One region of the Amycolatopsis sp. NPDC049253 genome, then DNA from elsewhere that is predicted to be linked to it. Evidence: riboswitches for the same ligand, from Rfam matches in the RefSeq annotation. Region 1 holds a riboswitch; each other region holds the start of a gene.
The links. A riboswitch is a leader RNA that binds a small molecule or an ion and turns the genes downstream of it on or off. The one in region 1 is predicted to bind S-adenosylmethionine.
Positions count from the first base shown of each region.

Region 2: another riboswitch for S-adenosylmethionine. It lies ahead of AB0K15_RS13650 (ATP-binding cassette domain-containing protein); the one in region 1 lies ahead of AB0K15_RS20420 (aminotransferase class V-fold PLP-dependent enzyme).
Region 3: another riboswitch for S-adenosylmethionine. It lies ahead of thrC (threonine synthase); the one in region 1 lies ahead of AB0K15_RS20420 (aminotransferase class V-fold PLP-dependent enzyme).

Region 1 covers NZ_JBFAQX010000008.1:153,991-164,085, forward strand. Annotated here, with positions in the region: gene AB0K15_RS20395 (helix-turn-helix domain-containing protein) at 1-259, shown strand, start outside; gene AB0K15_RS20400 (potassium/proton antiporter) at 355-1,833, shown strand; gene AB0K15_RS20405 (PLP-dependent aminotransferase family protein) at 1,835-3,292, opposite strand; gene AB0K15_RS20410 (Tm-1-like ATP-binding domain-containing protein) at 3,291-4,502, shown strand; gene AB0K15_RS20415 (phosphoenolpyruvate hydrolase family protein) at 4,504-5,325, shown strand; SAM riboswitch class IV at 5,405-5,519, shown strand; gene AB0K15_RS20420 (aminotransferase class V-fold PLP-dependent enzyme) at 5,559-6,902, shown strand; gene AB0K15_RS20425 (hypothetical protein) at 7,271-7,546, shown strand; gene lspA (signal peptidase II) at 7,571-8,227, shown strand; gene AB0K15_RS20435 (RluA family pseudouridine synthase) at 8,224-9,153, shown strand; gene AB0K15_RS20440 (AsnC family protein) at 9,150-10,095, opposite strand, start outside.
Region 2 covers NZ_JBFAQX010000005.1:88,244-98,338, forward strand. Annotated here, with positions in the region: gene AB0K15_RS13630 (dihydrodipicolinate synthase family protein) at 1-426, shown strand, start outside; gene AB0K15_RS13635 (fatty acyl-AMP ligase) at 365-2,053, opposite strand; gene AB0K15_RS13640 (ABC-F family ATP-binding cassette domain-containing protein) at 2,133-3,905, opposite strand; gene AB0K15_RS13645 (4-(cytidine 5'-diphospho)-2-C-methyl-D-erythritol kinase) at 3,943-4,911, opposite strand; gene AB0K15_RS13650 (ATP-binding cassette domain-containing protein) at 5,112-6,122, opposite strand; SAM riboswitch class I at 6,319-6,425, opposite strand; gene AB0K15_RS13655 (TetR/AcrR family transcriptional regulator) at 6,812-7,396, shown strand; gene rsmA (16S rRNA (adenine(1518)-N(6)/adenine(1519)-N(6))-dimethyltransferase RsmA) at 7,387-8,226, opposite strand; gene AB0K15_RS13665 (transglycosylase family protein) at 8,262-9,647, opposite strand; gene AB0K15_RS13670 (TatD family hydrolase) at 10,062-10,095, opposite strand, start outside.
Region 3 covers NZ_JBFAQX010000011.1:20,398-30,492, reverse strand. Annotated here, with positions in the region: gene AB0K15_RS24710 (ComEA family DNA-binding protein) at 1-132, shown strand, start outside; partial or broken gene AB0K15_RS24705 (ComEC/Rec2 family competence protein) at 132-2,514, shown strand; gene thrC (threonine synthase) at 2,539-3,804, opposite strand; SAM riboswitch class I at 3,818-3,951, opposite strand; gene holA (DNA polymerase III subunit delta) at 4,100-5,071, shown strand; gene rpsT (30S ribosomal protein S20) at 5,574-5,834, opposite strand; gene AB0K15_RS24685 (EamA family transporter) at 6,221-7,084, shown strand; gene AB0K15_RS24680 (VOC family protein) at 7,107-7,481, shown strand; gene AB0K15_RS24675 (class I SAM-dependent methyltransferase) at 7,478-8,074, opposite strand; gene lepA (translation elongation factor 4) at 8,192-10,042, shown strand; gene AB0K15_RS24665 (pyridoxamine 5'-phosphate oxidase family protein) at 10,087-10,095, opposite strand, start outside.

The sequences.
Region 1 (10,095 bases):
GCGCGAGGTGCTCGGCGGGCTCGGGGTCGCCGTGCCGGAGCGCGGCCGGCGCACGCTGCTGCGTGACTGTCTGGATTGGACGGAGCGGCGCGACCACCTCGCCGGCTCCGTGCCCGCGGCGATCCTGGCGCGGGCCGTCGACGCGGGGTGGGTGACCCGGGACCGGCAGCGCGCGGTGCGGCTGAAGCCGGCCGCGGCGAAGCCGTTCGCGGCGCTCGGTGTCGATCTGACGACACTCGGTGGCCTCCGAGTGTCCTAACACACCTGATTGCCCGAGTTGTCCAGCGGTGCACGAACGAGTGAACGCCCCCGTCTCACTATTCTGGAAGCCCACGGCGACCGGGAGGGGCGGAGATGGACCAGCTTCCCCTGGTGCTCGGCGTCGGCGGAGTGGTGCTGCTCGCGTCGGTGGTCGCCGTGCGCGTGTCGATCCGGCTGGGCCTGCCCTCGCTGCTGCTGTACCTCGGCATCGGCGTGGCGCTGGGCGAGTCGGGCGTCGGTATCCAGTTCGACAACCCCGGCCTGACCCAGTCGCTCGGGCTCGCCGCGCTCGTCATGATCCTCACCGAAGGCGGGCTCACCACGCGGTGGCAGGCCGTGAAACCCTCGCTGGGGCCGGGGATCCTGCTGTCCACAGTGGCCGTGGTCGTGAGCATCGCGGTGACCGGCGCGGCGCTGCACTGGCTGCTCGGGCTCGACTGGCGGCTCGCGCTGCTGTGGGGTTCGGTGCTGGCGTCGACCGACGCGGCGGCGGTGTTCTCGGTGCTGCGTTCTGTGGGGCTGCGCCCGAAGCTCGTCGGCGCGCTGGAGCTGGAGTCCGGTGTCAACGACGCGCCCGCGTACATCGCGGTGATCGCGCTCGCGTCGGGGGCCACAGTGGACTGGACCCTGCCGCTGTTGGTCGTTTACGAGCTCGCCGTGGGGCTCGTCCTCGGCTTGCTGTTCGGCTGGCTGGGTGCGATGGCGCTGCGCCGGGCGGCGCTGCCGGCCACCGGTCTGTACCCGCTGGCGACGGTGGCCGTGTGCATCCTCGCGTACTCCTGCGGCCAGCTGGCGCACGCGTCCGGGCTGCTCGCCACCTACGTCGCGGGGCTGGTGCTGGGCAACTCCAAGCTGCCGCACCGCTCCGACACGCTCTCGTTCGCCGAAGGCCTCGGCTGGCTCGCGCAGATCGGGCTGTTCGTGCTGCTCGGGCTCTTCGCGTCGCCGAGCCGGCTGCTGGAGGCACTGGTGCCCGGCCTCGTCGCGGGCGCGGTGGTGCTGCTGCTCGCGCGGCCGCTGTCGGTGGTGATCTCGCTGCTGCCGTTCCGGCTGCCGTGGCGGGAGCAGACCTTCCTCTCGTGGGCGGGCCTGCGCGGAGCCGTGCCGATCGTGCTCGCGATGATCCCGCTCTCGCAGGGCGTGCCTGGTGCGCAACGGCTCGTCGATGCCGTGTTCGTGCTGGTCATCGTGCTCACGCTGCTGCAGGGAGCGACGCTCGGGCCGTTCGCGCGCCGGCTCGGGCTCACGAAGAGCACCGAGGCCCAGGAGATCGAGGTGGACGCCGCGCCGCTGGACGAGCTCGGCGCCGAGCTGCTGCAGGTGCGCATCCGGAAGGGCTCGAAGCTGCACGGCGTGTACATCTCCGAGCTCGGCCTTCCGGCCGGCGCCACCGTGAGCCTCGTGGTCCGCCGCGGCTCCGGGTTCACACCGCAGAAGACCAGCCGGCTGCAGGAGGACGACCAGCTGCTGGTGGTCACCACGGCCCGGGTCCGCGACGCGACCGAGCGCCGGATCCGTGCCGTCGACCGGGCCGGGCGGCTCGCGCGCTGGCGCGGCGAGCTGGGCAGCTGAGTCACCGCAGCGAGGCGAGCACGGGCTCCAGGTCCCGCGGCGCGTGCCACAGCGGCAGCCGCAGGTGAGTCCGGAAGCCGTCGTAGACCGAAAACGCGGGCCCCGGCGCCAGTTTCACCCCGGCGGCGAGGGCGCGCTGCGCGAGGCGCACGGCGTCTTCGCCGGTGTCGGCCCACAGCCCGGTACCGCCGGCGGGCGTCGTCCAGCGCCAGTGCGGGACCACGCGGCCGAGGACGTCCACAGTGGACTCCCAGCGCGCGGCGAGCAGCGCGCGCCGCGCCTCGCGGGCCTCCGCGACGCGGCGCAGCAACCCGGCGGCCAGCAGCTGGTCGACGACCGAGCAGCCGAGGTCGATCGCCTTGCGAGCCTCGGTCAGCCGCGCGACCGTCGGCGCGTCCGCACGGATCCACCCGATCCGCACACCGCCCCAGAACAGCTTCGACGCGGTGCCGATGCTCACCAGCAGCTCCGGCGGCACGTGCGCGGCCAGCCCCGGTGCCGGCCCGCGGAACGCCAGGTCGGCGCTGCTGCGGTCCTCCACCGTGCGCAGGCCGGCGGCGGTGATCAGCTTCCCGAGCTCGCGCCGCGCGGCCGCCGGCATACGCTCGCCGGTCGGGTTGTGCACGGACGGCTGGCAGTACAGCAGCGCGGGGGAGCGGCGCAGCGCCGCGCGCAGCTGGTCGCGGTCGATCCCGTCGGTGGTCCAGCGGATGCCCCGCAGCCGGGTCCGGGCCCCGGCGAACGCTTCGAGCGCGCCGCGGTAGCTCGGTTCCTCGACCACGACCAGGTCACCCGCCGTGACCAGCGTGTTCGCCACGAGCCACACGGCCTGCTGGGCGCCCGCGGTCACCAGGACCTGCTCGGGGGTGGTGGGCACGCCGTCGTCGGTGAGCAGCCGGGCGATCGTGGCCCGCAGCCGCGGGATGCCGGCCGGGAAGTAGCCGTCGGTGCCGAGGTAGGGCTCCAGGTCGGCGGGACCGAGCGCCGCCAGTGCGTCCGCGGTCAGGGCCGAGCCGGGCAGGGCACCGCTCGACAGGTCCGCCGGGGCGGCCGAGCCGGTGAACGAAACGAGCCGGCCACCCGGCACACCCGGTCCGCCGGGCTGGCGCCGGCGCACCCGCGAACCGGAGCCGGCCTCGGCCGCCAGCCGCCCGCCGGCCGCCAGCTGGTCGTACGCCGAGGTCACCGTGCCCCGGGAGACGCCCAGCGCTCGCGCGAGCGGCCGTTGCGCGGGCAGGACCGCGGCTTCGGGCAGCACGGCGGAGTCGACCAGCTCGGCCAGCGTGGCGGCGAGCGCGGCGGGCAACGTGGGACCGCCGCCGCGCCACGCGCCGAGCAGCCGAACCAGTTCGGCGGCCGTGACCCGGTGCATGTGCACCTCCTTCACCAGCCAGTTTGGACCACTTTCGGCGAACTGGCCCAGCGGCCGCCCGCGCGCCGGGGCGACGATGGCGGACATGGCCACGGTCTGCCTCGTCGGCACCCTCGACACGAAACACGCCGAATACGACTGGCTGCGCACCCGCCTCGAAGTCGACGGCGTGCACACGCTGCTGGTGGACGCCGGTTCCGCCCGGTCGGACGGGGCCGACGTGCCGGCCGACGAGGTGGCCCGCGCCGCCGGCGTCGACCTCGCTTCGCTCTCCCGCGACCGCGGGCAAGCCGTGGAGACGATGGCGCGCGGTGCGGCGGTGACCGTCCGGCGGCTGTTCGACGAGGGCCGTGTCGACGCGGTCCTGGCGGTCGGCGGCTCGGGCGGGTCGTCGATCGCGGCGGCGGTGATGCGCGAGCTGCCGGTGGGCCTGCCGAAGCTGCTGGTCTCCACCATGGCGTCCGGCGACGTCCGCCCGTACGTGGGCGAGACCGACGTGACGCTGATGTACTCCGTGGTCGACATCGCGGGCCTCAACGCGGTGTCGAAGACCGTGCTGGGCAACGCGGCGGCAGCGATCGCCGCCATGGCCCGCCACCACGACACCGGCCGCGAAACCACCGATCGGCCCCTGGTCGCGGTGACGATGTTCGGCGTCACCACCCCCGCCGCCGACGAGGCCCGCGCCGAGCTGGAACGGCTCGGCTACGAGGTGCTCGTGTTCCACGCGACCGGCTCCGGTGGCCGGGCGATGGAGAAGCTCGTGACCGACGGCCTGCTCGCCGGTGTCCTCGACCTGACCACGACGGAGCTGGCTGACGAGCTCGTCGGCGGGGTGCTCTCCGCGGGCCCGCACCGGCTGGAGGCGGCCGGGCGCGCGGGCTTGCCGCAGGTGGTCAGCGTCGGCGCGCTCGACATGGTCAACTTCGGCCCGGCCGACACCGTGCCCGAGCGGTTCGCGGACCGGAACCTGCTGGTGCACAACCCGACCGTCACGCTGATGCGGACGACCCCGGAGGAATCCGCGGAGCTGGGCACGCTGCTCGGGCGCAAACTCCGCGCGGCACAAGGGCCCGTCTCGGTGTTCCTGCCGCTCGGCGGAGTGTCCGCTGTGGACGTTCCGGACGGTCCGTTCCACGACCCGGCGGCCGACGCCGAGCTGTTCGTCCACCTCACCGAAGCGCTGTCCGGTGGCACGGCGACCGTGACACGGCGCGAAGAAGCCATCAACGACACCGGGTTCGGCGCGGCCGCCGCGCGGGAACTGCACCGGCTCATCGGCGAAGGGAGGTCCTGACGTGGACCGCGAACGAGCGCTGGCCCGGCTCACCGCCGCGGTGGCGCAAGGCCGTCCGGTGATCGGCGGCGGCGCGGGCACCGGCCTGTCCGCCAAGGCCGCCGAGGCCGGCGGCATCGACCTGCTGATCATCTACAACTCCGGCCGCTACCGCATGGCCGGCCGCGGGTCGCTGGCCGGGCTGCTGGCCTACGGCGACGCCAACGGCATCGTCGTGGACATGGCGCGCGAGGTGCTCCCGGTCGTGCGCGACACGCCGGTGCTGGCCGGCGTCAACGGCACCGACCCGTTCCGGCTGATGGGCCCGTTCCTCGACGAGCTCAAGCGGATGGGGTTCGCCGGCGTGCAGAACTTCCCGACCGTCGGGCTGATCGACGGCGTGTTCCGCCAGAACCTCGAGGAGACCGGCATGGGCTACGGCCTGGAGGTCGACCTCGTCGCGCTGGCCCGCGAACGCGATCTGCTGACCGCGCCGTACGTGTTCGACCCCGAGCAGGCTGCCGACATGACCCGCGCGGGCGCCGACGTGCTCGTGCCGCACCTCGGGCTCACCACCAGCGGCACGATCGGCGCGCGGACGGCCGTCACGCTCGACGAGGCCGTCACCCGGGTGCAGGCGATGCACGACGCGGCCAAGCGGGTGAACCCGGACGTGCTCGTGCTGTGCCACGGCGGCCCGATCGCCGAACCCGCCGACGCGCAGTACGTGCTCGACCACACCGAGGGGATCGTCGGTTTCTTCGGCGCTTCCTCGATCGAACGGCTCCCGGCCGAGCGCGCGATCCGCGAGCAGACGGAGGCCTTCCACGCGCTGCGGCGGTGATCGCCGGTCTGTGAGCGCCGTCTCAGCTCACGGGACACCTCTGGCGCCACCGGGCGTCGTTCGGTTACCTTCATCAACAGGTCATGAGTGCCAGCGTTCAGCCCCGGCTTGCTGGCCGGCAACCCTCCTACCGCGGTGGGGTGCCCCGGGTGAAGACCGGGCCGGTCGCGTTGTGCGGCGGGCAAGCGCGGGCCCCTCGCCGGGGTCCCCCGGACTGCCGAGGAGGCACAGCCATGACACTCGCTCTGGACCGTACCGCTGAAAACTCCGAAACCGTTGCGGCGCAGGAGATTCCCGGCGTCGCGGGGGCGGCGCTGCGAGTGCCGCTGGTGACCGGCGGCGAGGTCGGCTACGCGAACCTCGACCACGCGGCGAGCGCGCCGTGTCTCGACGCGGTCCGCTCCGCCGTCGACGAGTTCCTGCCCTGGTACGCCAGCGTGCACCGCGGCGCGGGCTTCGCTTCGCAGGTGTCCACGCGCCTTTACGAGCGCACGCGCGACATCCTGCGCCGGTTCGTCGACGCGCGCGCCACCGACACAGTCGTGTTCACCCGCAACACCACGGATTCCTTCAACCTGCTGGCGCGATCGCTGCCGCGGCGCACGTCCGTGGTCGTGTTCGACACCGAGCACCACGCGGCCCTGCTGCCTTGGCGGGGCCCGAATGTGCGCCGCGTGCAGCTGCCGCGCACGCGCCTGGCCGCGGTGTCCGTTGTGGACGAAGCGCTCGCCGCCTGCCCCGAAGGGCCGCGGCTCGTGGTGGTGACCGGAGCGTCCAACGTGACCGGCGAGCTGCTGCCCGTGGCCGAGATCGCCGCCGTGGCCCGGAAACACGGCGCCCGCGTCGCGCTGGACGCCGCGCAGCTCGCACCGCACCGCCGGATCTCCCTGCGGGAGCTGGACGTCGACTACGTCGCCCTCTCGGGGCACAAGCTCTACGCGCCCTTCGGCGCCGGCGCGCTCATCGGCCGGTCCGACTGGCTGCGCGCCGCCGAGCCGTACCTCGCCGGCGGGGGCGCGACGAAGCTCGTGACCTCCGACGCGGTGGTGTGGAACACCGGGGCCGAGCGGCACGAGGCCGGCTCGCCGAACACCGTCGGCGTGTACGCGCTCGGCGTCGCGTGCGAGCGGCTGGCGGCGAACTGGGCCGCCGTGGGCGAGCACGAGGCCACGCTGCTGGAGCGGCTGCGCAAGGGCCTGGCCGGTGTGCCCGGTTGCGCCGAGCTGCGCCTGTTCGACGCGCCGGTGGACCGCGTGGGCACGGTGAGCTTCATCGTCGACGGCTTCGAACCCGGCTGGCTCGCCGCGGTCCTCTCGGCCGAGTACGGCGTCGGTGTGCGCGACGGCGCGTTCTGCGCCCACGTCGCCACCAAGCGCCTCATCGGCGCCTGCGGCCGCGACGGCCAGCAGGCCGTGCGCGTGAGCCTCGGCCTGGGCAGCACCGAGGAGCACGTGGACCGCCTCGTGCTCGCGCTGCGCCAGATCGTCGCCCGCGGCGCCCGCTGGGAGTACACGAAGGTCGACGGTCGCTGGGCGCCGGTGGGGGACCCGCGGGAGCTTCCGCCGTTCTGCGCCTGAGCCCGCTCGCCAGGCTCCCCGCATGGGGAGAGCGTGGGGGTTCTGGGTTCCGTTGGCGGTGCTGGGTTTCGCCGAGCTGATCCTGGCGGCGGTGCAACTCGACCGCCGAGCACGGGGCGCGTTCGGCGACCTGTACTCGGATCCGGTGCACCGGATCCCCGGAGGTCTGCTCGGTCCCGATCCGGGCGGGCTGCAGTTCCTCACCCAGGACCGGGTGCCGCTGCCGCCGTCGACGTACGCGACGGCGCTCGGCTGGCCGATCGCGCTCGCCGTGGTGGCGGCGCTCGTGCTGGCCAGGTACGCGCGCGCCGGGAATGCCCTGAGCACCGGCCGCTTCGCCGCCCTCCTCGCCGGGGGGCCTGCTCGCCGTGCCGGTGCTGGACCTGGTCGCATTCGGCCGGCTCGGCCTCGGCGCCGACGTGCGCGGACCCGTGCTGGCGGCGCCGGGGCTGCTGGTGCTCGCGTGGTACGAGCGCAGCGTCGTCGTGCTGGTGCTCGCGGTGGTCTTCGCCCTGGTCGCGGCCGTGGCGCTGCCCGGGCTCGGCGGGGTCGTGCTGTCGGCCGCGATCCTGCTCGCGACGGCGTTCGTGGTGGTCGCCGGACCGGCGAAGTGGCGGTCACGGCCTGCCGCCGCGACCGGGTGAGCCCGGGGCGTGGACAATGGGGGTGTGAGCACCGAGTCCTCCTCGTCCGAACGCGGCCTGTCCGAAGGCGCGAAGCCCGCCGATGCCCCCGAACCGGCGGTGACCGGCGATGCGGCTCCCGAGGAGCCCGCCGCCGAGAAGGCGCCCGTGCCGCTGCCCAAGCGCCGGGTCGGGCTGGTGTTCGCGATCGCGGCCCTGATCTGGGCGATCGACCTGGTGTCGAAGAACCTCGTGGCCGCGAACCTCGAGGGCAAGGAGCCGGTGCGGATCCTCGGCGGGCTGATCTACCTGCAGGTGATCCGCAACTCCGGGGCCGCGTTCTCGATGGCCTCCGGCATGACGTGGGTGTTCGCGCTGGTCGCCGCCGCGGTGGCGGTCGCCATCATCTGGCTCTCGCGGCGGCTGCGCAGCGTCGGCTGGGCCATCGGCCTCGGCCTGGTGCTCGCGGGCGCGCTCGGCAACCTCACCGACCGCATCTTCCGGGCCCCCGGCCCGCTGCGCGGTCACGTCATCGACTTCATCTCGGCCTTCGCCCCCAACGGCGAGGGCTTCGCGATCTTCAACATCGCAGACTCCGCGATCTGCTGCGGCGGCGTGCTCATCGTGCTGCTGTCGCTGCTGGGCAAGGACTACGACGGCACCTCGACCCGTGACAAGAACAGCAAGAAGGAGACCGCGTGACCGCGCGCCTGCTGCCCGTCCCCGACGGGCTCGACGGCATGCGCGTCGACGCCGGCCTCGCCAAGCTGCTGGGCCTGTCCCGCACGGTCGTGGCGGAGCTCGCCGAGGCCGGTGACGTGCTGGTGGACGGCCGGCCCGCCGGCAAGTCCGACCGCCTGACCGCCGGCGGCCTGCTCGAAGTGACGCTGCCGGAGCCGGAGTCCCCGATCCAGGTCATCGCCGAGGCCGTGGAGGGCATGAAGATCCTCCACGACGACGACGACATCGTGGTGATCTCCAAGCCGGTGGGCGTCGCCGTGCACCCGAGCCCCGGCTGGACCGGGCCGACGGTCGTCGGCGGGCTCGCCGCCGCGGGCCTGCGCATCTCGACGTCGGGCGCCGCCGAGCGCCAGGGCGTGGTGCACCGGCTCGACGCGGGCACCACCGGCGTGATGGTGGTGGCCAAGAGCGAGCACGCGTACACGGTGCTCAAGCGCGCGTTCAAGGAGCGCACGGTCGACAAGGGCTACCACGCCGTGGTCCAAGGCCACCCGGACCCGACGCGCGGCACCATCGACGCGCCGATCGACCGCCACCCGCGTCACGACTACAAGTTCGCCGTGGTCGCGGGCGGGCGCCCGAGCGTGACGCACTACGAGGTGGTGGAGGCGTTCCGAGCCGCGTCGCTGGCCCACGTGAAGCTCGAGACGGGCCGCACGCACCAGATCCGCGTGCACTTCTCCGCGCTGCGCCACCCGTGCGTGGGTGACCTGACCTACGGCGCCGACCCGGTGCTGGCGCGTCACCTCGGCCTCACGCGGCAGTGGCTGCACGCCCGCACCCTCGGCTTCGCGCACCCGGCCGACGGGCGCTGGGTCGAGTTCGAGGCGGAGTACCCCGACGACCTCGCCCGCGCGCTGGACATCCTGCGCGAGGAGAGCTACTAGCCCTCGACGGCCCAGGTCAGCGTGCGGTCGTCCGGCTCCGGGCGGGGGCTCCAGCGCACCGAGACCACCCGCGTCGCGTCCGGGAGGACGTAGACGGTGTGGCCGCCGAGCGTCTCGCCGGGCTGCACGCCGATCTTGTGCGGCGGCCGGGAGGTCAGGGACACGGGCGCCTTGGCGACCGTCGTGCCGTCGGCCGTGACGAGCTCCAGGTAGTTGTCCGGCAGCGACGCGAAGGGCACGTTGCCGCGGTTGGTGATCTCGGTGTGCACGACCACCGCCCGCTCGCCCGTGTCGAGCCGGTAGCCGGCGGCGCCGAACAGGTAGTCGGCCGGGTCCTGCACCTCCAGCAGCTGCACGGTGAGCTGCTCGCCTTCGAGCCCCTGCGTCGGCAGTGTCTCGCCGATCCGGCCGTGTCTGCCCTCGGCGGGGCCTGCGCGCCGCGGCTCGTCACCGCGGGCCCAGGACGCGGTCTGCGGCACGCCCCACGTGCTCAGCGCGGGGTCGAGCGGCGGCGGTCCCGGCACGGCCGGGTACGCGCCCGACGGGACGCCGTAGGGACCCGAGGGTACGCCGTATGGTCCGGACGGCACGCCGTGCCCGGGTCCGGACGGTCCACCGTGGACGGACGGCGCACCCGGCGTTCCGGGTCCGTTCCCGGGACGCGGAACGGGGGCGCTCGGCGGGGCCGCGGCCGGAAACCCTTGCCCCGTCGGCATCCCGTGGCCCGCTCCGGCCGGCAGGCCCGCGCCGGGCCGTCCGCCGGGCGCGGCGACGGGCATCGCCCCCGAGGGCGGCTGGGCCTGCTGCCACGACGGCGGCGCTCCCGCGATCGCCGCCCGCAGCCCGGAAGGATCGCTCTCGACGCCGACGAGCAGCGGCAACCCGCTGCCGGACAAGGCAACCAGGCGGTAGGCGACCTCACGCGGGTCCATGCCCACCTTC
Region 2 (10,095 bases), on a different contig from region 1:
GCCACCGGCACCGTGGACCACGACACGGTCTCCCTGCTCGGCGACTGCCCGCCCGACTTCGCCGTTCTCGCCGGCGACGACGTGATCGCGGGCCCGCTCCTGGCCCTCGGCGCCGCCGGCGGCATCCTCGCATCCGCCCACCTGGCCACCGCGGACTTCGTCGCCCTCCACACCGCCTGGTCTCGCGGCGATCTGGCCGCCGCGCGCGAACTCGGGCCACCCCTGGCCCGGCTCTCGGTGGCGACCTTCGCCGAACCGAACCCGACGGTCCTCAAGGGCGCCCTCCACGCCCTGGGCCGCATCCCCACGCCGGATGTGCGCCTGCCGCTCCTCCCGGCGGCGCCGGAGTCCGTGGAGTCGCTCGTCAGTGCTCTGCGTTGTGGGCGATCTTGTCCGCGTACTGCATCGCCGTCGCAGCTCGTTTGACCTTGCCCGACGGAGTCTTGGGCAGGCTGCCGGCCGGGAGGACCACCACGGCGAACGGGCGCATGTCCACCGCGTCGCGGACGCGGGCGGCGACCTGCTTCGACAGCGCGCGTTCGGCCTCCGCGTCTCCCGCCAGCTTGGACTCCACGACGACGGCGAAGCGTTCGCGGCGGCTGCCGGCGTCGAGGCGGACGGCAACGGCGTTGCCGGCGCGCACGCCTTCGACCGAGGTGGCCGCGCGTTCGATGTCGGTGGGGTACAGGTTGCGGCCACCCATGATGATGACGTCCTTGCGGCGGCCGCAGATGACGATCTGGCCGTCGATGAGGTACCCGAGGTCGCCGGTCTTCATCCAGCCGTCGGCGTCCTGGGTGTCGAGAGGGCCGTCGACGGTGAGGTAGCCCGGGGTGACGGCCGGGCCGCGGAGGCGGATTTCGCCGACTTCGCGGTCGCCCAGCAGCTCGCCCTCGGAGTTGACGATGCTCGCCTCCAGGCCGTCCAGCGGGCGGCCCAGCACGGCGAACGAGCGCACCGAGTCCGTGCCCCGCCGGGGGTCGTCCTCGGGAACCGGGACGGCGCGGTCGTCGGCCTCCAAAGCGTCGGCCTCGACGACGTCGAGCGTCAGCCCGGTGAACAGCGGCGCGAACGACACCGCCAAGGTCGCCTCGGCCATGCCGTACGCCGGGAACACGCACTCGGCCGGCATCTTGAAGCGGGCGCCCGCGTCGACGAAGGTCTGCACGGCCGTCTCGTCGATCGGCTCGGCGCCGTTGAGCGCGATGCGGAGCTTGGACAGGTCGTAGGCGTTGTCGTCCTCGACGCGGGCCATACGGCGGCCCACGATGGCGTACGCGAAGTTCGGCGCGGCCGTGGTGGTGCCGTTGTACTTGGAGATCAGCTCGGGCCAGATCAACGGCCCGGACAGGAACTCGACGGGCGTGATCTTCACCAGCTCGACGCCGAAGGTCATCGGCACCGTCAGGAAGCCGACCATGCCCATGTCGTGGAACGTCGGAAGCCACGACACCATCACGTCGACGTCGAAGTCGAACTCCGCGCGGTCGACCATGGCCTTGACGTTGGTGTAGAGGTTGCCGTAGGTGATCCGCACGGCCTTGGGATCGGCCGTCGAACCGCTGGTGAGCTGGAGCAGCGCCGTGTCGCCCTCGTCGGTGGGCACGACCTCGGCCAGCGGCTCCGCCTCGGCCAGCTCCGTGATCAGGCGGTGCTCGATGCCCTTCTCGGCCAGCACGGGCGCGAGCTGGTCGAACGGCTCGCCCAGCACCACCAGCCCGGCGCCGATCATGCCCAGCACCTTGACCGTGTCCTCGGCCCACTCGGCGAGATCCGTGCGCGCCGTCGGCTGGTGCAGCATCGTCACGCTGCCGCCGGCCAGCCACACGGCCTGCACGGTGGGCGCGATGAGCACCGGCGCCGCGGCCAGCACGGCCACCGCGCTCCCGGGCTTCAGCCCGCCCGCGACCAGGCCTCCGGCGATCTTCTTGGCCTGGTCGTGGACCTCGGCCCACGTCCGGCGCACCGGCTCCTTGGGCTCGCCCGTGACCATGCCGCGCTGCTGACCCCGCCCCGTCGCCGTCTCGACGAGCGTGTCCACGAACCGACTCATGCGCGACAGATTACTGTCTGGGTGTCAACGCTTGCCTGCGGTGGCGTGAACAGCGTCGATCGGGTCGCGGATCGGGCCGTCATTCGAGCGCTTCGGACGTCTCCAGCCACTTCGCCTCGACGTCTTCCTTCTCCGCGTGCACACCCTTCAGCTCGGTGTTCAACGCGATGAGCTTGTCCGGGTCCGTGGCCGCTTCGAGCAGTGCCGCGTGCAGCTTCTCCTCACGGGCGGCCAGCTGGTCGAGCTTGCGCTCCAGCCGTCCGAGCTCCTTCTGCGCGGCCCGGATCTCCGCGTTGCTTCGCTTGGTCTCGGCCTTCTCCGGGGCCGCCGGTGACTCGCGCCGCGGCGTCGCCTCGCGCAGCTTCGTGCGGCGGTTGAGGTACTCCTCGATGCCGCCGGGCAGGTTCGTCACGTGGCCGTCGCCGAACAGGGCCACGGTGGTGTCGCAGACGCGCTCCACGAGGTAGCGGTCGTGCGAGACCACGACCATCGTGCCGGGCCAGCCGTCGAGCAGGTCTTCGAGCTGCTGCAGGGTGTCGATGTCCAGGTCGTTGGTGGGCTCGTCGAGCAGCAGCACGTTGGGCTCGGCCATGAGCAGCCGGCACAGCTGCAGCCGGCGCCGCTCGCCACCCGACAGATCGCCGACGGGTGTCCACTGCCGTTCGGGCGGGAAGCCGAGCTTCTCGCCCAGCTGCGAAGCCGTCATCTCCTGCTTGCCGAACACCACGCGCCCGGCCACCTGCTCGATCGCCTGCAGCACGCGCAGGTCGCGCGGCAGGTCGTCGAGCTCCTGGCGCAGGTGCGCGAGCGCGACGGTCTTGCCCTCGATCCGCCGCCCGGTCTCCGGCTCGACGTCGCCGCCCAGCAGCTTGAGCAGCGAGGTCTTGCCCGAACCGTTCACGCCGACGAGACCCACGCGGTCCCCCGGCCCGATGCGCCACGTCACCTGGTCGAGCAGCGTCCGGTCACCGACGCTCAGCGTCACGTCTTCCAGCTCCAGCACCGTCTTGCCGAGGCGGCGCTTGGCGAACGCCATCAGCTCCACGGAGTCACGCAGGGGCGGCACGTCGGCGATCAGGGCCTCGGCGGCTTCCACGCGGTAGCGCGGCTTCGACGAGCGCGCCTGCGGGCCGCGGCGCAGCCACGCCAGCTCCTTGCGGGCCAGGTTCTGCCGCTTCTCCTCGGCCGTCGCGGCCAGGCGCGCCCGCTCGGCGCGCGCGAAGATCCAGTCGGCGTAACCACCTTCGTACTGCTCGACGCGCCCGTTCGCGACCTCCCAGGTGAGGCTCGCGACGGTGTCGAGGAACCACCGGTCGTGGGTCACGACCACCACGGCGATCCGGCGGGCGAGCAGGTGGTCGGCCAGCCAGCGGACACCTTCGACGTCCAGGTGGTTGGTGGGCTCGTCGAGCACCACGAGGTCGAGCTCGCCGGTCAGCGCCGCGGCCAGCGCGACGCGACGGCGTTCGCCACCGGAGAGGTTCGCGGTCGGGGTGTCGAGGCCGATGGCGGTGATGCCGAGCCCGTCCACAATGGACCGCACGCGCGCGTCGGCGGCCCATTCGTGTTCCGCGCCATAGCGTTCGAGCACGACGTCGCCGACCGTGCTGCCCGAAGGCAGCTCGGTTCGCTGGGTGACGACGGCCATGCGCAGGTCACGAACATGGCTCACACGGCCGGAATCCGGCTCGCTCAGACCCGCGAGCACCTCCAGCAAGGTCGTCTTGCCGCCTCCGTTGAGACCGACCACACCGATGCGCTGTCCTGCGGCGACGCCGAGCGAAACGCCGTCCAGCAGCGGTTTCACGCCGTACGACTTGCTCACCGACTCCAGGTTGACCAGGTTGGCCATCCGATTCAGCCGATCCTTTCCACAGTGGACTAGAAGTTCAGGCGTGCACGCGCGGTGGCGCGCCACGGGGTGCGTCGTCGCCGCCGACCAGCCGGGCGCCGGGCACCGGGCCGTGAGCGACGCGCACCGTCCGGCACACGCCGGCGCCGGACAGCTCGGCCGCCACCTCGACGGCGGCCTGCGCGTCGGCGCAGAGGAAGGCGCACGTGGGTCCCGAGCCGGACACGCAGCCGGCCAGCGCGCCCGCGTTCACGCCCGCGCGCAGCGTGCGGCGCAGACCGGGGCGCAGCGACACGGCCGCCGCCTGCAGGTCGTTGCCCAGCAGCAGCGCGAGCTGGCGCGGATCACCCGACGCGAGGGCCTCGACCACGGGCGTGTGGGAGCCGATGCGCGGCGGGTTGCCGTCGGTGCGAAGGCGGTCGAGCTCGCCGAACACCTTCGGCGTCGACAGGCCTTCGGTGTCGAACGCGAGCACCCAGTGGAACGTGTGGCGCGACAGCACCGGCACGAGCTGCTCACCGCGGCCCGTGCCGAGCGCGGTGCCGCCGTAGAGCGCGAACGGCACGTCGCTGCCGAGCTTGCCCGCGATGGCGGCCAGCTCGTCGCGCGTCACGTCGAGCTTCCACAGCGAAGCCAGGCCGACGAGCGTCGCCGCCGCGTCGGCGCTCCCGCCCGCCATGCCGCCGGCGACGGGAATGCCTTTGCGCAGCACGATCCGCACCTTCGGGTCGTCGCCCTCGGCGCGACCGGCGTAGGTGGACAGCTCCTGGGCCGCGCGCCAGGCGAGGTTGGTGGCGTCGGTGGGCACCGACCCCTCCCCCTCGCCGAAGACCTCGAGCCCCGGGTCGTCGGTGGCCGCGACGGTCACCTCGTCCGTGAGCGACAACGCCTGGAAGACGGTGACCAAGTCGTGGTAACCGTCGTCGCGCAGGTCACCGATGGCCAGGTGCAGGTTGACCTTGGCCGGGACCCGGACGGTGACTGGTGGTGGAACTACGGCGAGCACCCGTCAAGCCTACGTGGCCGGGCGCCTGGGCTCCCCACCAGGAGAAAACAGCCGTTCTCAGGACACCTGTCCCGACCTCTTGGACACGCCTTCGCTCCTCTCGGACCCCGCGTCCTACCGCAAGCAACCCCGATGCGGCGTTGGTTGCGGTCAACCAACGCCGCATCGGGGTGCGGTGGGCCTGGGGGTGAGACGAGCGGTCAGGCGGCGACGCTCTGCGCGGCCCGCACGGCCGGCGTCACGTGGGCGCCGCGGTCGGCGATCCACGCCAGCGCCGCGTCGGCCCGCTCGCCGCGGACGCCGATGCGGAAACGCGCGATCGGGGTGTCGCCGATGCGCGTGAGACCGCCGCCGATGGTGGCGACCTCCACGTCGAAGCGGCCGGCCGCCTCGGGCAGCAGGGCTCCGACCGACGCGAAGCCGATCAGCACGACGTCGGCGGACCGGTCGTACTTCGCGGCCTGCGCGCGGGCGGTCTCGATGGCCGGCAGCACCGCCTGCGCGGTCCAGCTGCCCGGCGAGGCGATGAGGTCGAGCACGTGACCGCGTTCGACGACCGCGCCGTCTTCGAGCACCGCGACGTCGTCGCAGACGCGGCGGACGACACCGGCGTCGGGGGTCGTCAGCAGCACGGTGGTGCCGAGCTCGGCGCGCGCCCGGTCGAGCACGGCGAGCACGGCGCCGGCCTCCTCGGGGGCGATGCCGGCGGTGGGGTCGTCGGCCAGCAGCACAGCCGGGCCGGCGGCGAGCGCCCTGGCCACGGCGACGCGGCGCAGCTGGCCGGGCGTGAGGTCGGCCGGCTTCTGCGCGGCCCGCGCGGTGAGGCCCACGAGGTCGAGCAGGTTGCCGACGCGGCTCTTGCGCTGCGGGCCGTCGACGCCGAGCTGCTCCAGCGGCGTGGCGATGTTGCCGGCGACGGTGCGCTCGGCGAGCAGCTCCGGCTTGGTGCCGACGACACCCAGCTGGCGGCGGACCTCACGCAGCCGGCGGCCGTCGAGCGCACCGGTGTTGAGGCCGTCGAGCCGCACGACACCGCGGTCCGGGCGCTCCTGCAAGGCGATGCAGCGGGCGAGCGTGGACTTGCCGGAGCCGGCGGGGCCCACCACGCCGAAGAGAGAGCCGGCCTGCACGTCGACGCTCACATCACGCAGCGCGGCGACCGGATTTCCGTTGAGGGGAAAGGACTTGGACACGTTTTCGACAGTGATCACGAAGAGCTCCAGGCATGAGGCGCAGCACCGTTTCCGGGCGCGCCGGGCGTCACCGAATCACCGTCCTTTTCGGACGGTGCGCAGAATTGCGGTAGAAAGGATCAGGCGATGACTGTGGAGCGTCGACACGCACATACCGTGCGGCGACCTTCATCGACGACGCGCCGCCGGGTCAACAGGAGCGGGCGGGCTACCCTCTGCATCGGAAACAGCCTCCATCGGTCCTGGCTGTAGCACCTGCCCCATGGGGAGTGGTTGCTGCGACTTCGGCGAGCCAGGTCTCTCAGTCGCTCGGGATGGACATTCTGAGTAAAGCCGATCCCATTGGGTGAACGCAAGCGCGTTGGTGCAGATCACACGAGTGGTGGTGCCCGGATACCGGGACACCCGCAGCCACATCGTGGACCCGAAAGCTCCGGCACCGAATGTCTTCCGCGCGGCTTTTCCGGCAGCCTATTCCACTGTGGACGCTGCTGATCCCTGGTGGAGCGGCGATTCCGGCGCGGGAATCTCCCGGCGGCGCACGCGTGGGTAAATGACGGTTCGGCAAGGTAGTTCGACACGGCGAGACACCCCGTCTTCCCAGCCGGACACCCACTCCGGTCCGCGAGCCGATTCCGGACGTCCGTCACATCGCAGATGATACGCGTGTATCGGATACAGTCGTACCACAACAGCGGAGGAGGACCGTGGCGCACCGGGTCGACCACGAGCAACGCCGGCGCGAGATCGCCACGGCGGTGTGGCGCATCGCGGCCGAACGCGGACTCGACTCCGTGAGCATGCGCGAGGTGGCCGCCGAGGCAGGCGTGTCGCTGCGGCTGGTGCAGTACTACTTCGAGACGAAGCACAACCTGCTCGTGCTCTCCCTGCGTTATCTGCACGAACGCGGCGAGCAGCGCACGCAGGCCCGCATCGCGGCGCAGGTCGACCAGAGCGTGCGCGGCGTGGTCCGGACGCTGCTCACCGAGCTGCTGCCGCTCGACGCCGAGCGCGAGCTGTCACTTCGCGTCCACCGCGCGTACTTCAGCCGCACCCACAGCGACCCGGCGCTGGCGAAGGTTTTCCTCCACGCCGAGACACCGATCGAGGACCTGCTCACCAGCCTGTTGCGCCGCGCGGCTCTCCCACCTGGCGTCCAGCCGCGGCAGGAAGCCAACCTGCTGGTCGCGGGCTTCACCGGCCTGGGTCTCGACGTCCTGCACGGCCGGTTCACCTCGCCCGAAGTCCTCGCGACGCTGGACTACCACCTGGCGCGGCTCTTTCAGGCTTGAGCCGCGAGCCGCACGAAGTCGTGCACGTCGAGCTGCTCGCCGCGCGTCTTCGGGTCGATGCCGGCCGCCACGAGGAGCTCACCCGCGCGATCCGCGGAACCGGCCCAGCCGGCGAGGGCCGCGCGCAGCGTCTTGCGGCGCTGGGAGAACGCGGCGTCCACGACCTCGAACAGCCGCTGCCGCTCGACACCCTCCACGGGAGTGCCGCGTTCGAAGGACACGAGCGACGAGTCGACGTTCGGCACCGGCCAGAACACCGACCGCGGCACGGCACCGACCTTGCGCGCCGGGCCGTACCAGGCGAGCTTCACGCTGGGCACCCCGTAGATGCGGCTGCCCGGACCGGCGGCCATCCGGTCGGCGACCTCGGTCTGGACCATCACCATCCCGCGCCGCAGCGACGGCAGCTCGGCCAGCAGGTGCAGCACGACCGGGACCGCGACGTTGTACGGGAGGTTCGCCACCAGCGACACGGGCTCGGCCGGCAGATCCGCCGCGCTGATCCGCAACGCGTCGGCGCCGACCACGGTCAGCTGATCCACGACGGAAGCGGCGCGTTCGGCGGCGGTGCGCGGAAGCCGCGCCGCCAGCTTCGGATCGATCTCGACCGCCACCACGCGGGCGCCGGCGTCGAGCAGACCCAGCGTCAGCGACCCCAGCCCGGGGCCGACCTCCAAGACGACGTCGCCCGGCTGAACCCCGGCCAGCTCGACGATGCGGCGAACCGTGTTGGGGTCGTGCACGAAGTTCTGGCCGAGCTTCTTCGTCGGCCGGACGTCGAGCTCGTCCGCCAGCCCGCGGATCTCGGCAGGCCCCAGCAGTTCAACCACCGGGGAAGCCTACCGAGCCGCGGGAACCGCGGAACTCAGGCCCGCTTGCCGCAGACCGGCCAGGCGCTGTAGCCACCACGCGCGTCGCGGACCTTCTCGGCGATCGCGATCTGCTGGGCGCGCGAAGCCTGGTTCGGGTAGGACGCGTACTGGTCGCCGCCGTAGGCGTCCCAGGTCTGCTTGTCGAACTGGAGGCCGCCGTAGTAGCCGTTGCCGGTGTTGATCGCCCAGTTGCCGCCGGCCTCGCACGCCGCGATGCGGTCCCACGCGGAACCGTCGCCGATCGCCGGGTCGGCGGGCTTCTTCGTGCCCACCTTGAGGATCTTCGGCTTGGCCTCGAGGAGGACCTTCACCGAGACCTGCTCGCGGGAGATCTCTTCGCCGTTCTTCTTGGTGACCTTGTAGGTCACCATCTTCTGGCCCGGGGTGCCCGGGTCCTGAACGGTGGTCTTGCCCTGCTCGAGCGTCGGGTCGTCGACCTTCTGCACGTCGGGGTCGATGGTCTCCTGCTGGTTGACCATCGAGACGCCCATGCGGCTGACGTGGACTTCGGCGCCGTCCTTGAGGGAGACGTCCAGACCGCCCTCGACCGCGTCGTCCGGGCCGAGGTTCATCTTGAAGTCGGAGAGGAACTCCTTGGTGGTCACCGCGTTCGTGGTGACCTGGCGCGGCGCGTTCGTGCCGTCGAAGAGCGTGATGTGCTTGAGGGTCTTGACCTGCACGGTCGAGCCTTCGAGCGGCAGCTCGCCGCCGGCCGGCATCGACGTCCAGGCGCCCTTGCCCATCATGTCGGCCATGCCGAGCTGGGTCATGGCCTCGCCGAGCGTGGTCGCGCGCACCCAGGACGGGCGGGACACACCGTCGACGACGAGGTTCAGCTGGCGGCCACGCTCGAGCTTGATGACGCCGCCGTCGCCGACCTCGGCCTGCGGCGAGGGCGAAAGCGAGTCGTGGGCACCGACGGAGAGGCCGGCGTCTTCGAGCACCTCGCCGACGGTGTCGCCGTAGCTGTGAACGGTGAGCTCGTGACCGTCGACGTCGACGGTCACGCTCTTGTTCATCGCCAGCGCCGCGGCACCACCGCCGCCGACGGAGATCATGACGGCGAGCACGGCACCCTTGAGGAAGCGGCGCTTCCAGGTGCGGGTGGCCTCGCGCAGGCCTTCCTCGACGGCGACCTTCTTGGCCTCCGGAGTGGCGGTGCGGTCCTCGGCGAGCTCGTCCGGGAGGGCGAGCGGCGGGAGCATGGTGGTCTCGGCGTTGATCAGCCGGATCAGCTCGTCGACGTCGACGTCGATCTCGGCCATCATCGCGTCGGCGTCAGGGCCGAGAGCGAGGAGCACGTCCTGCTCGGTCACGTACAGCTCGTCGGAAAAACCAAGGTCCCCGTATGCGGTGTCTTCGAGCTCGCGGTCGAGCACGGCCACCGAACCAGCGGAAGTGAAAAGGGTCTGCGCAGCACCACGATTCTCGGTGCTATGGCGCGAGCCACCCTGCCTACTACCAGTCACTGGGTCGTTCCCTTTCCCAGGACAGGACGTGTCACCACGACCTGTTCCTTCGTCGCGACGCACCATTCGGCGCGCCTCTCAAGTCCGACACCCCCAGCCAGCGCCATCGTCACGGTCCCGAGTCGTACCAACCTCGGTGCCGCTTCCCCGACGTGCACTGACGTGACTGTGGGCGTATCAGCCGGATCCGCGTCCGCGGTTCCGACCGGCACGATCACGGGACAGTAACGGAGGTCGCCGGGTTGCGCAAACACCCCTCGGAGTGTCGTGACCTGTGTCACTCGTCAGTGTGGGCTACTGCGCTCCCCGAACGTCGCAATCCGTTCAACCCGTTGTGACACTGGGCAATTGGTAGACG
Region 3 (10,095 bases), on a different contig from region 1:
GTCACCGCCGGCCGCATCATCGACTGGCGCACCCAGCACGGTGGCTTCTCCAGCGTCGAGCAACTTCGTGACGTGGAAGGCATCGGAGAAAGCAAGTTCGAGAAGCTGCGCGAGCAGGTGACGGTCGGATGATGTTCGTCCAGCCGGAAGCCGCGCCCTCGTGGCGTGACCACGACCTTCGGCTCGTCCCGGCAGCACTGGCGGCCTGGGTCGGCACCCTGGCGGGGCTGCGGCTCGGGTGGTGGGCGGCCGAGGTTTCCGGCGTCGTGGCAGCGGTTCTGTCCGCCGTGTTGCTCGCACGGCGGCGGGGGGAGGTGGCTCGGCGCGGCCGGCGCGCTGCTGGTTCTGGGGCTCGTCGTGGCGCTGCCGACGGCGTGGCGCATCAGGGGAGCGGAGCAGGACGCGCTCGGCCAGGCCGCCGCCCACGGGGTGACCGGCACGATCCGCGTCGAGGTCACCGAACGACCACGGCCGATCCACAGCGCCGGCTACGCCGATCAGCAGGCGGGCACGAGATCGGTGGCGATCGACGCCCGGGTGGAGTCGGCCACAGTGGACGGTCGGAAGGTGGAGTCCACCGGCCGGGTCCTGCTGCTCGCACCGGTGGCCGGGTGGGGTGATCTCCTGCCGGGCCAGGAGGTCACGGGGTCGGGTCGCCTGGCGCCGGCGCGTGGGGGTGAGCTGACGGCCGCGGTCGTTTACGTGCAGGGCGCTCCGGTCGGGGTCACGCCGGCGCCGTGGTGGCAGCGGGCGGCCGCGGCGTTGCGGGCGGGGCTGCACGAGTTGTGCGCGGTGTTGCCGGAGGAGCCGGCGGGGCTGCTGCCCGGGCTGGTTCTGGGCGACACGAGTGCGTTGCCGGAGCAGGTCGAGCAGGAGTTCACGGAGTCGGGGCTCACGCACTTGATGGCCGTCAGCGGGGGAAATCTGGCGATCCTGTGCGGTTCGGTGCTGCTGTTGTGCCGGTTGCTGCGCATCGGGCCGCGGGTGTCGGCGGCCGCGGCGGGATTGTGCTTGGGTGGCTTCCTGATTCTCGTCGGCCCGGCGCCGAGTGTGCTGCGCGCCGGGGTGATGGGCGGGGTGGCGCTGCTCGCGCTGGCGTTGGGCCGGCGTGGCTCCGCGTTGCCGGCGCTGGCGTTCTCGGTGTGCGTGCTCGTCGCGTGGGATCCGGTGATGGCGGCGGACTTCGGGTTCGCGTTGTCGGTGTTCGCGACGGCGGGGCTGGTGCTGCTCGCGCCGCGCTGGGCGGATTCGCTGGTGCGCCGGGGGATTCCGCCGGGATACGCCGAGGGTATCGCGGTGCCGTTGGCGGCGTTCGTGGTCACCGCGCCGGTCATCGCGGGCATGGCGGGCACGGTGAGCCTCGTCTCGGTGGTGACCAACGTGCTGGTGGCGCCCGTCGTCGCGCCGGTCACGGTGCTCGGGGTGCTGGCCACGGTGGTCGGTCCGTGGTGGCCCGGGGCCGGGCACGTGCTGGTGCACCTGGCCGATCCGGAGGCTCGCTGGCTGATCACCGTCGCGCGGCACGGGGCCCGTGCGCCGGGCGCGGTGCTGACCTGGCCGGGTGGCTGGTGGGGTGGGGTGTGCGCGGCCGGGGTGCTGGTCGTGGTGGTGGTCGTGTTCCGGTTCCGGCGCGCGCGGCTGCTGGTGGCGATGGCGCTGGTGGCGGTGCTGCTGATCGTGGTGCCGCCGCGGGTGCTCTCGCCCGGTTGGCCGCCGAAGGGCTGGGCAATGGTGGAGTGCGACGTCGGCCAGGGCGACGCCGTGGTGCTGGCAACCGCGGAGCCCGGGCGCGCGGTGGTCGTGGACACCGGACCGGAGCCGGGGCCGGTGGACGAGTGCCTGCGGCGGCTCGGCGTGGAGCGGATCCCGCTGCTGGTGCTCAGCCACCTGCACGCCGACCACATCGGCGGGCTGTCGTCGGTGTTCGACGGCCGGGCCGTGGGAGCGATCGCGGTCGGGCCCGGACGGGCGCCGACGTGGGCGTGGCAGCAGGTGTCGCAGGAGGCGGCGACACACCACGTTCCGCTGCTGGAGCTGAGCGACGGGCAGCGGCTCGACTGGCCGGGGCTGTCGCTGGACGTGCTCGGGCCGCGCTACGTCACAGCCCGCGCGGCGGCCCTGCAGGACGGCACGATGATCAACAACAGTTCCGTGGTGCTGCGGGCGACCACGGCAGCGGGGAGGGTGCTGCTGACCGGAGACGTGGAACTGGCCGCGCAGGCCGACTTGCTGGCCGAGGGGGTGGATCTGCACGCCGACGTGCTGAAGGTTCCCCATCATGGGTCGCGCTACTCGTTGCCCCGGTTCCTCGAGGCTGTGGGTGCGCGGGCGGCGATGATCAGCGTGGGCGCGGGCAACAGCTACGGCCATCCGGCGAAGTCCACAGTGGACGTGCTGGGGACGTTGGGTGTGCTAGTGACGCGGACCGATGTGGACGGTGACACGGCCGTGCTGCCCGATGCCGGCGGGCCGGCGGTGGCGCGCCGGGGTGAGCCACGCGGGCCGCCCCGCTAGGGGAGCGGCCCGCGGGCCCGGCGGTCAGAGGCCGAGGGCCTTGCTCACGGCCTCGGCCGACGGGGGCACGGTCGCCTTGGGGCCGATGCGGCCTTCGAGGGCGTCGAGCGTCTTGAGGCCGTCGCCGGTGATGAGCAGCACGGTCTCGGCGTCGGGGTCGATCTTGCCGGCTTCGATGAGCTTCTTCGCGGTCGCGACGGTGACGCCGCCGGCGGTCTCGGTGAAGATGCCCTCGGTGCGCGCGAGCAGCCGGATACCCTCCACGACCTCCTCGTCGCTCACGTCCTCGACCGCGCCACCGGTGCGGTTGACGACGTCGAGCACGTAGGGGCCGTCGGCGGGGTTGCCGATCGCGAGCGAGCGGGCGATGGTGTCGGGTTTCACGGGCTGGACCACGTCGTGGCCGGCGCGGAACGCGGCCGAGACGGGGGAGCAGCCGGTGGCCTGCGCGCCGAACACCTTGTAGGGGCTGGCTTCCACGAGGCCGAGCTGGCCGAGCTCGCGGAAACCCTTGTCCACCTTGGTCAGCTGTGAGCCCGACGCGATCGGCACCACGATCTGCTCCGGCAGGCGCCAGCCGAGCTGCTCGGCGACCTCGTAGCCGAGCGTCTTGGAGCCTTCGGAGTAGTACGGGCGCACGTTGACGTTGACGAACGCCCACGTCGGGTGCTCGCCGGCGAGCTCCGTGGCGAGGCGGTTGACGTCGTCGTAGTTGCCGTCGACGGCGATCAGGTCACCGTCGTAGACCGCGGTGGTGAGGATCTTGGCGCGCTCGAGCGACTTCGGGATCAGCACGACCGACCGCCAGCCGGCGCGGGCCGCGGCGGCGGCCGTCGCGTTGGCCAGGTTGCCGGTCGACGGACACGCGAGGACTTCGAAGCCGAACTCGCGGGCCGCGGCCAGCGCGACGGCGACCACACGGTCCTTGAAGGAGTGCGTGGGGTTGCCGGTGTCGTCCTTGACCCACAGGGACTTCAGGCCCAGGGCCTTGGCCAGCCGGTCGGCCTTCACCAGGCGGGTGGCGCCGGGTTCGGTGTTCGGGATCTCCTCGACGGTCGAGGGGACGGGAAGGAGCTTCTTGTAGCGCCAGATGTTCTTGGGGCCGGCCTCGATGTCTTCGCGGCGCACGCGGCCGAAGTCGTAGGCGACCTCGAGCGGTGAGAAGTCCTCCGCGGACACGAACTCCGGGGCGAGCGGCTGCCGGTGGCCCTCTTCCTTCGACACCAGTTCGACGGCCGGACCGAGGTCCAGGGTCTTCTTGGTGGAGGTCGTGCCGAGGGTAACGGTCATCGCGAGGTTCCTTTCCTCATCTGCCCCGCAAAAGCGGGCCGGAATTGGCACCGTGGTCGTCAGCTATCCCGCAAATTCGGGAAGACAGGCTGTACGCCGGTTGCCGGGGCTTCGTCGGGCCGTTCCCTCTGCCCCTCTGGATGAGCGGTGTTCAGTTGTCGGCGCGCCGTCGTGTTTCCGGTGGTGCCGGGCGCTGCCTCGGGTACACCGTACGACATGGCGATCACCTCGTGCCACGGTGGCGGCGCACATCACCGGAGCGGGCACGGGACCGGGCGGGTGAGAGGATGGCGGGGTGACCACCGCACCCGCGCCGCTCCACCTCGTCCTCGGTGAGGAAGAACTGCTCATCGAGCGGGCTGTCCGCGCGTCGCTGGACGCCGCGCGGGCCGTGGATTCGACGGCCGAGATGACGCGCAACCGGGTGTCCGAACTCACACCGCCCGTGCTCGCCGAGCTGGTGAGCCCCTCGCTGTTCAGCGAGGGGCGGGTCATCGTGCTCGACTCCGCGCAGGACATCTCGCAGGAGCTGGCGGACGCGGTGATGGCGTACCTCAAGGCGCCCGCCGACGGGATCGTGCTCGTGGTCGTGCACAACGGCGGCGGGCGCAGCAAGGCGGCCAAGGCGCTGCCCGCGGCGCTGAAAAAGGCGGGCGCGGAAATCACCGAGTGCCCGAAGCTGACGAAGCCCGCCGAGCGCGAGTCGTTCGTGCGCAACGAGGTGCGCCGGGTCGGGGGCAAGATCGACGCGGCGGGCGTGATGGCGCTGATGGACACCGTCGGCTCCGACCTGCGCGAGCTCTCCTCCGCGGCGACGCAGCTCGTCGCGGACACCGGCGGTGTGGTCGACGAGCAGGCCGTGCGCCGCTACCACACCGGCCGCGCCGACGTGACCGGCTTCGCCGTGGCGGAGAAGGCCGTGGGCGGCGACCGCGCGGCGGCCCTGGAGTCGCTGCGCTGGGCCATGCAGCTGGGCGTGCCGCACGTGCTGGTCGCCGACGCCCTCGCCGACGCGGTGCGCACGATCGCCCGCGTGTCCGCCGCCGGCCGCGGCAACCCGAACCAGATGGCGGGCGAGCTGGGCATGCCGCCGTGGAAGATCCGCAAGGCGCAGGGCCAGTCCCGCGGCTGGGGCCAGGACGGCCTCGCCACGGCGATGCGCGTGGTTGCCCGCCTGAACGCCGAGGTCAAGGGCGTGGCGGCCGATGCGGACTACGCCCTGGAACGCGCGGTCGTCGAGGTCGTCGCCGCCAAGGGCGAACGCTGACGCTGCTCGGCCGGGCGTAGTTCGGCCCGCTGCCCGGCGCGGCCGAGGCCGACGCTCGGAAAGCTGCGACGCGCCCGACGGTCGCTGCAGCGCGCGGTCACCCGGGCGGTCGCCGGGCCCGCCGCGATCCCGCCGCGATCCCGGCGGGCGGCTCGTGAGCAGCTTCTTGTCGCGCGGGATGGCCTGGGTGGTTGCTGGGCCTGCCGCGATCCCGCCGGGCGGCTCGTGAGCAGGTATTTGTCGTGCGGGATGGGGGGTTGCTGAGCACGTCGTGATCCCGCTGCGCGGTTCGTGAGCAGGTCCTTCCCGCGCGAGATGATCCGGGCGGTTGCCCGGTGCGTGCGCAGGCTTGGCATCAGCCCTCCGCCGGATGAGCGACTGTCGCCGGGGTTTCTCAGTGCACAGGGCTGCTGCTCGCCGGCGGACCCGGAGAACGCACGAAAAAGCCCGGTGACCAGGCGGTCACCGGGCTTTTCAGGTCTGGCAGGGTGCTGCGATCAGCTCAGAGCTGGTTCGCGCGCTTCGCGAGAGCCGACTTCTTGTTGGCGGCCTGGTTGGCGTGGATGACGCCCTTGGTGACGGCCTTGTCGAGCTTGCGGGCGGCGTCGCGCTGGAGTTCGAGGGCCTTGGTCTTGTCGCCGGAGTCGGCGGCCTCGCGGAACTTGCGGATCGCGGTCTTCACCGAGGAGCGGATCGCCAGGTTGCGCTGACGGGCCTTCTCGTTGGTGGTGATGCGCTTGATCTGGGACTTGATGTTGGCCATGAAGGCGTCCTGCTTTCGTCTCGGTGAAGGTCGCTGCCGCGTCGAAGTGGCTCCGGGCGCCTGGCGTGAAGACAGGCGCGGCCGGGTTTCCTCCCTGACGGAATGCCGCACGGCAACGACGGGAAAGCCTAACAGGCCTGCTCGCGGCCCCCTCGGGCGGCCCGGAGTGATCGGTTCGGCTACGGTGGAGAGCGCAGTGCCTAGGGTTCCGCTGCCGGCCCGCCGCACCGCAAAGCAACACACGACGCAAGACGCAAGACAACCAGGGCCGGCGGGACAGGTCCGAGCGGCACCATCGGCGCGGCCCGACGCCCGCCGTTCATCTGACGGGACAAAAGCCTGGAGGACCCGGCCTTCCGCGTGCGCGGAAGACCCGAAGGGGTCCGGTGAACACCACAGCTCTGTCGTTCGTCCTCATCGCCGCCGTCGTGCACGCGGGGTGGAACCTCGCGGCCAAGCGCGTCACCTTCGGCGGGCCGCGGTTCGTGTGGCTGTACTACACCGTCTCGGCCGTGGTCTTGCTCCCGATAACCGTCATCGCGCTCCTGGTCGAACACGAACGTCCACAGTGGACGTGGCTGCTCGCCGCCGCGGTGACGGCCGTGCTGCACGTGGCGTACGGCACGGTGCTGCAGCGCGGGTACGCCGTCGGCGACCTGTCGATCGTGTACCCGCTCGCGCGCGGCACCGGGCCGCTGCTGTCGGTGCTGGCGGCGGTGCTCGTGCTGCACGAGCACCCCGGCGTGCTGGGCCTGATCGGAGCGTTCCTGGTGGTGGCGGGCGTGCTCGTGATCAGCCTCGGCGGGAGCGAGGCCGACGTCAAAGCGCGCCGCGCCGGTGTGTTCTACGGCGTGCTCACCGGCGCGACCATCGCGGCCTACACGCTCTGGGACGCCCACTCCGTGACGACGCTCGCGGTGCCGCCGCTGGTGTACTTCGGCGGCGGCGCGCTGGTGCAGAGCGTGCTGCTGGCGCCCGCGGCCCTGCGCGACCGCGCCGAAGTCGGCAAGCTGTGGCGCGAGCACCGCAAGGAGACGCTGATCGTCGGGATCGCCTCGCCCGCGGCGTACCTGCTGGTGCTCTACGCGCTGCGGATGGCGCCGGTCAGCCTGGTCGCGCCGGCACGGGAGCTGTCGATCGTGCTGGGCGGGCTCGCGGCGTGGTTCGTGCTCGGTGAGCGGAACGCGGCGCGCCGGCTGGCGGGCTCGCTGGTGGTGCTGGCCGGGATCGTCGCGATTGCGGTGGCCTGAGCCACTCGGGTAGGCAGGACGCATGGACGTACTGAGCAGCCGGGTGCTGATCCACCCGCGCGACCTGGAGGCCTCGACCGCGTTCTACCGGGACACGCTCGGGCTGGCGATTCGGCGCGAGTTCCCCGGTGGCACGGTCTTCTTCGCGGGCGGCGGTTCGATCGAGGTCGTGGGCGGCAACGACGCGACACCCTCGGCGGCCGTCGACCTCTGGCTGCAGGTCCGCGACCTGCCGGCGACGCTCGAGGAGCTGGCCGCGCGCGGCGTCACGCCGGTCCGCGGGGCGCGCCGCGAGCCGTGGGGGCTCGACGAGGCCTGGATCACCGACCCGGACGGCCTGCGCATCGTCCTGGTGCAGGTGCCGGCCGACCACCCGCTGCGGAGGGACTCCCGCTAGGGCTTGCGGGCCCGCAACTGCGCCGCCAGTGTCGCGAAGCCCGGGGGCTCCCAGGTCCACGTCTGCAGGTCGGTGAAGCCCGCTGCGGTGACCTCGGCGGCCAGCTCGTGCCGGGGGACGGGCAGCCACTTCTCGTGCGCGGACAGCAGCAGCCGGCCACCGGGGCGCAGCACGCGGAACAGCTCGGCGAAGCCGGCCTCGCGGTCGTCCCAGAGCTGGACGTTGTTGACGCTCAGCACGACGTCCACGGAAGCGTCGGCACAGCCGGTCGACGCGGCCGTGCCGTCGCGCAGCTCCACGCGATCGCCGCAGCGTTCACGGCACAGGGCGCGCATCTCGGCCGACGGTTCGACGCCGATGACCTCGCCGGCCAGCCGGCTCGCGGCGTCGAGGCCGACGCCCGGGCCGGGGCCCACGACCAGCACGGTTTCGTCGGGTTCCAGCCGCGCCAGGTCCACGAGCCGGTGCTCGGTGGCGGCGTTGCCGCGTGACATCAGCCAGCCGCCGACGCGGCCCAGCAGGCCGCTGGGGTGCCCGAATGCCCGGTCCAGCGCGGTGTCGAAGGTCCCCGGGGGAGGGTGTGGAGTGCTCATCCTTCGAGGTCATCACGAGCCCGGCGCGCTCGCATCGGGGATGACCCCCAACCGCACCCGGAGGTCCATGGGACGATAGGAAGCGGCCACCCCCGACCTTTCCCGAGGACCACACGAGTGACAGCGCCCAAGACGTTCGCCGACACCACCTTCACGCCGCCGGAACTGATCCGCAACTTCTGCATCATCGCCCACATCGACCACGGCAAGTCGACGCTGGCGGACCGCATGCTGCAGCTCACCGGCGTCGTCGAGGAACGGGCGATGCGCGCGCAGTACCTCGACCGGATGGACATCGAGCGTGAGCGCGGCATCACGATCAAGGCCCAGAACGTCCGCCTGCCCTGGCAGGTGGCGGGCCAGGACCACGTGCTGCACATGATCGACACCCCCGGCCACGTGGACTTCACCTACGAGGTCTCGCGCGCCCTGGAAGCGTGCGAAGGCGCGATCTTGCTGGTCGACGCCGCACAGGGCATCGAGGCGCAGACGCTGGCCAACCTGTACCTGGCGCTGGAGAACAACCTCCAGATCATCCCGGTGCTCAACAAGATCGACCTGCCCTCGGCCGACCCGGACAAGTACGCGGCCGAGCTGGCGCACATCATCGGCTGCGAGCCCACCGACGTGCTGCGCGTCTCGGCGAAGACGGGCGTCGGCGTCGGCGCGCTGCTCGACGAGGTCGTTCGCCAGGTCCCGGCGCCGGTCGGCGACGCGGACGCGCCGGCGCGCGCGATGATCTTCGACTCGGTCTACGACACCTACCGCGGCGTCGTCACCTACATCCGCGTGGTCGACGGCAAGATCACCCCGCGCGAGAAGATCCGCATGATGTCCACCGGCGCGACCCACGAGCTGCTGGAGGTCGGCATCATCTCGCCGGAGCCCAAGCCCAGCAAGGGCCTCGGCGTCGGCGAGGTGGGCTACCTGATCACCGGTGTGAAGGACGTCCGCCAGTCGAAGGTCGGTGACACCGTCACGTCCGAGCGGCACGGCGCCACCGAACCGCTGGCCGGTTACCGCGAGCCGAAGCCGATGGTCTACTCGGGCCTGTACCCGGTCGACGGCTCCGACTACCCGGAGCTGCGCGAGGCGCTGGAGAAGCTGCAGCTCAACGACGCGGCGCTCGCCTACGAACCGGAGACGTCGGTCGCGCTGGGCTTCGGCTTCCGCTGCGGCTTCCTCGGCCTGCTGCACCTGGAGATCACGCGCGACCGCCTCGAGCGCGAGTTCGGCCTCGACCTGATCTCCACCGCGCCCAACGTGGTCTACCGCGTGGTGCTGGAGGACCGCAGCGAGGTCGTGGTCACCAACCCGTCCGACTGGCCTGGCGGGCTCAAGATCTCCGAGGTCCACGAGCCGGTGTCGAAGGTCAGCATCCTCGCGCCGAGCGAGTTCGTCGGCACGATCATGGAACTGTGCCAGAGCAAGCGCGGTGTGCTGCTCGGCATGGACTACCTGTCCGAGGACCGCGTGGAGCTGCGCTACAACATCCCGCTCGCGGAGATCATCTTCGACTTCTTCGACACGCTGAAGTCGCGCACGCGCGGGTACGCCTCGCTCGACTACGAAGAGGCGGGCGACCAGGTCGCCGAGCTGGTGAAGGTCGACATCCTGCTGCAGGGCGAGACCGTGGACGCGTTCTCGGCCATCGTGCACAAGGACGCCGCCTATGGCTACGGCAACCGGATGGCCACTCGGCTGCGCGAGCTGATCCCGCGCCAGCAGTTCGAGGTGCCGATCCAGGCGGCCATCGGCTCGCGCATCATCGCGCGCGAGACGATCCGCGCGATCCGCAAGGACGTGCTCGCCAAGTGCTACGGCGGTGACATCTCGCGTAAGCGCAAGCTGCTCGAGAAGCAGAAGGAAGGCAAGAAGCGCATGAAGACCGTGGGCCGGGTCGAGGTCCCGCAGGAGGCCTTCGTCGCGGCTCTGTCCACTGAGGACAGCGGCAAGGCCAAGAAGTAGCCACGGCGAGCCCGCGCCGGACAGCGCGGGCTCGCCGCCGGGCGTCAGCGGTT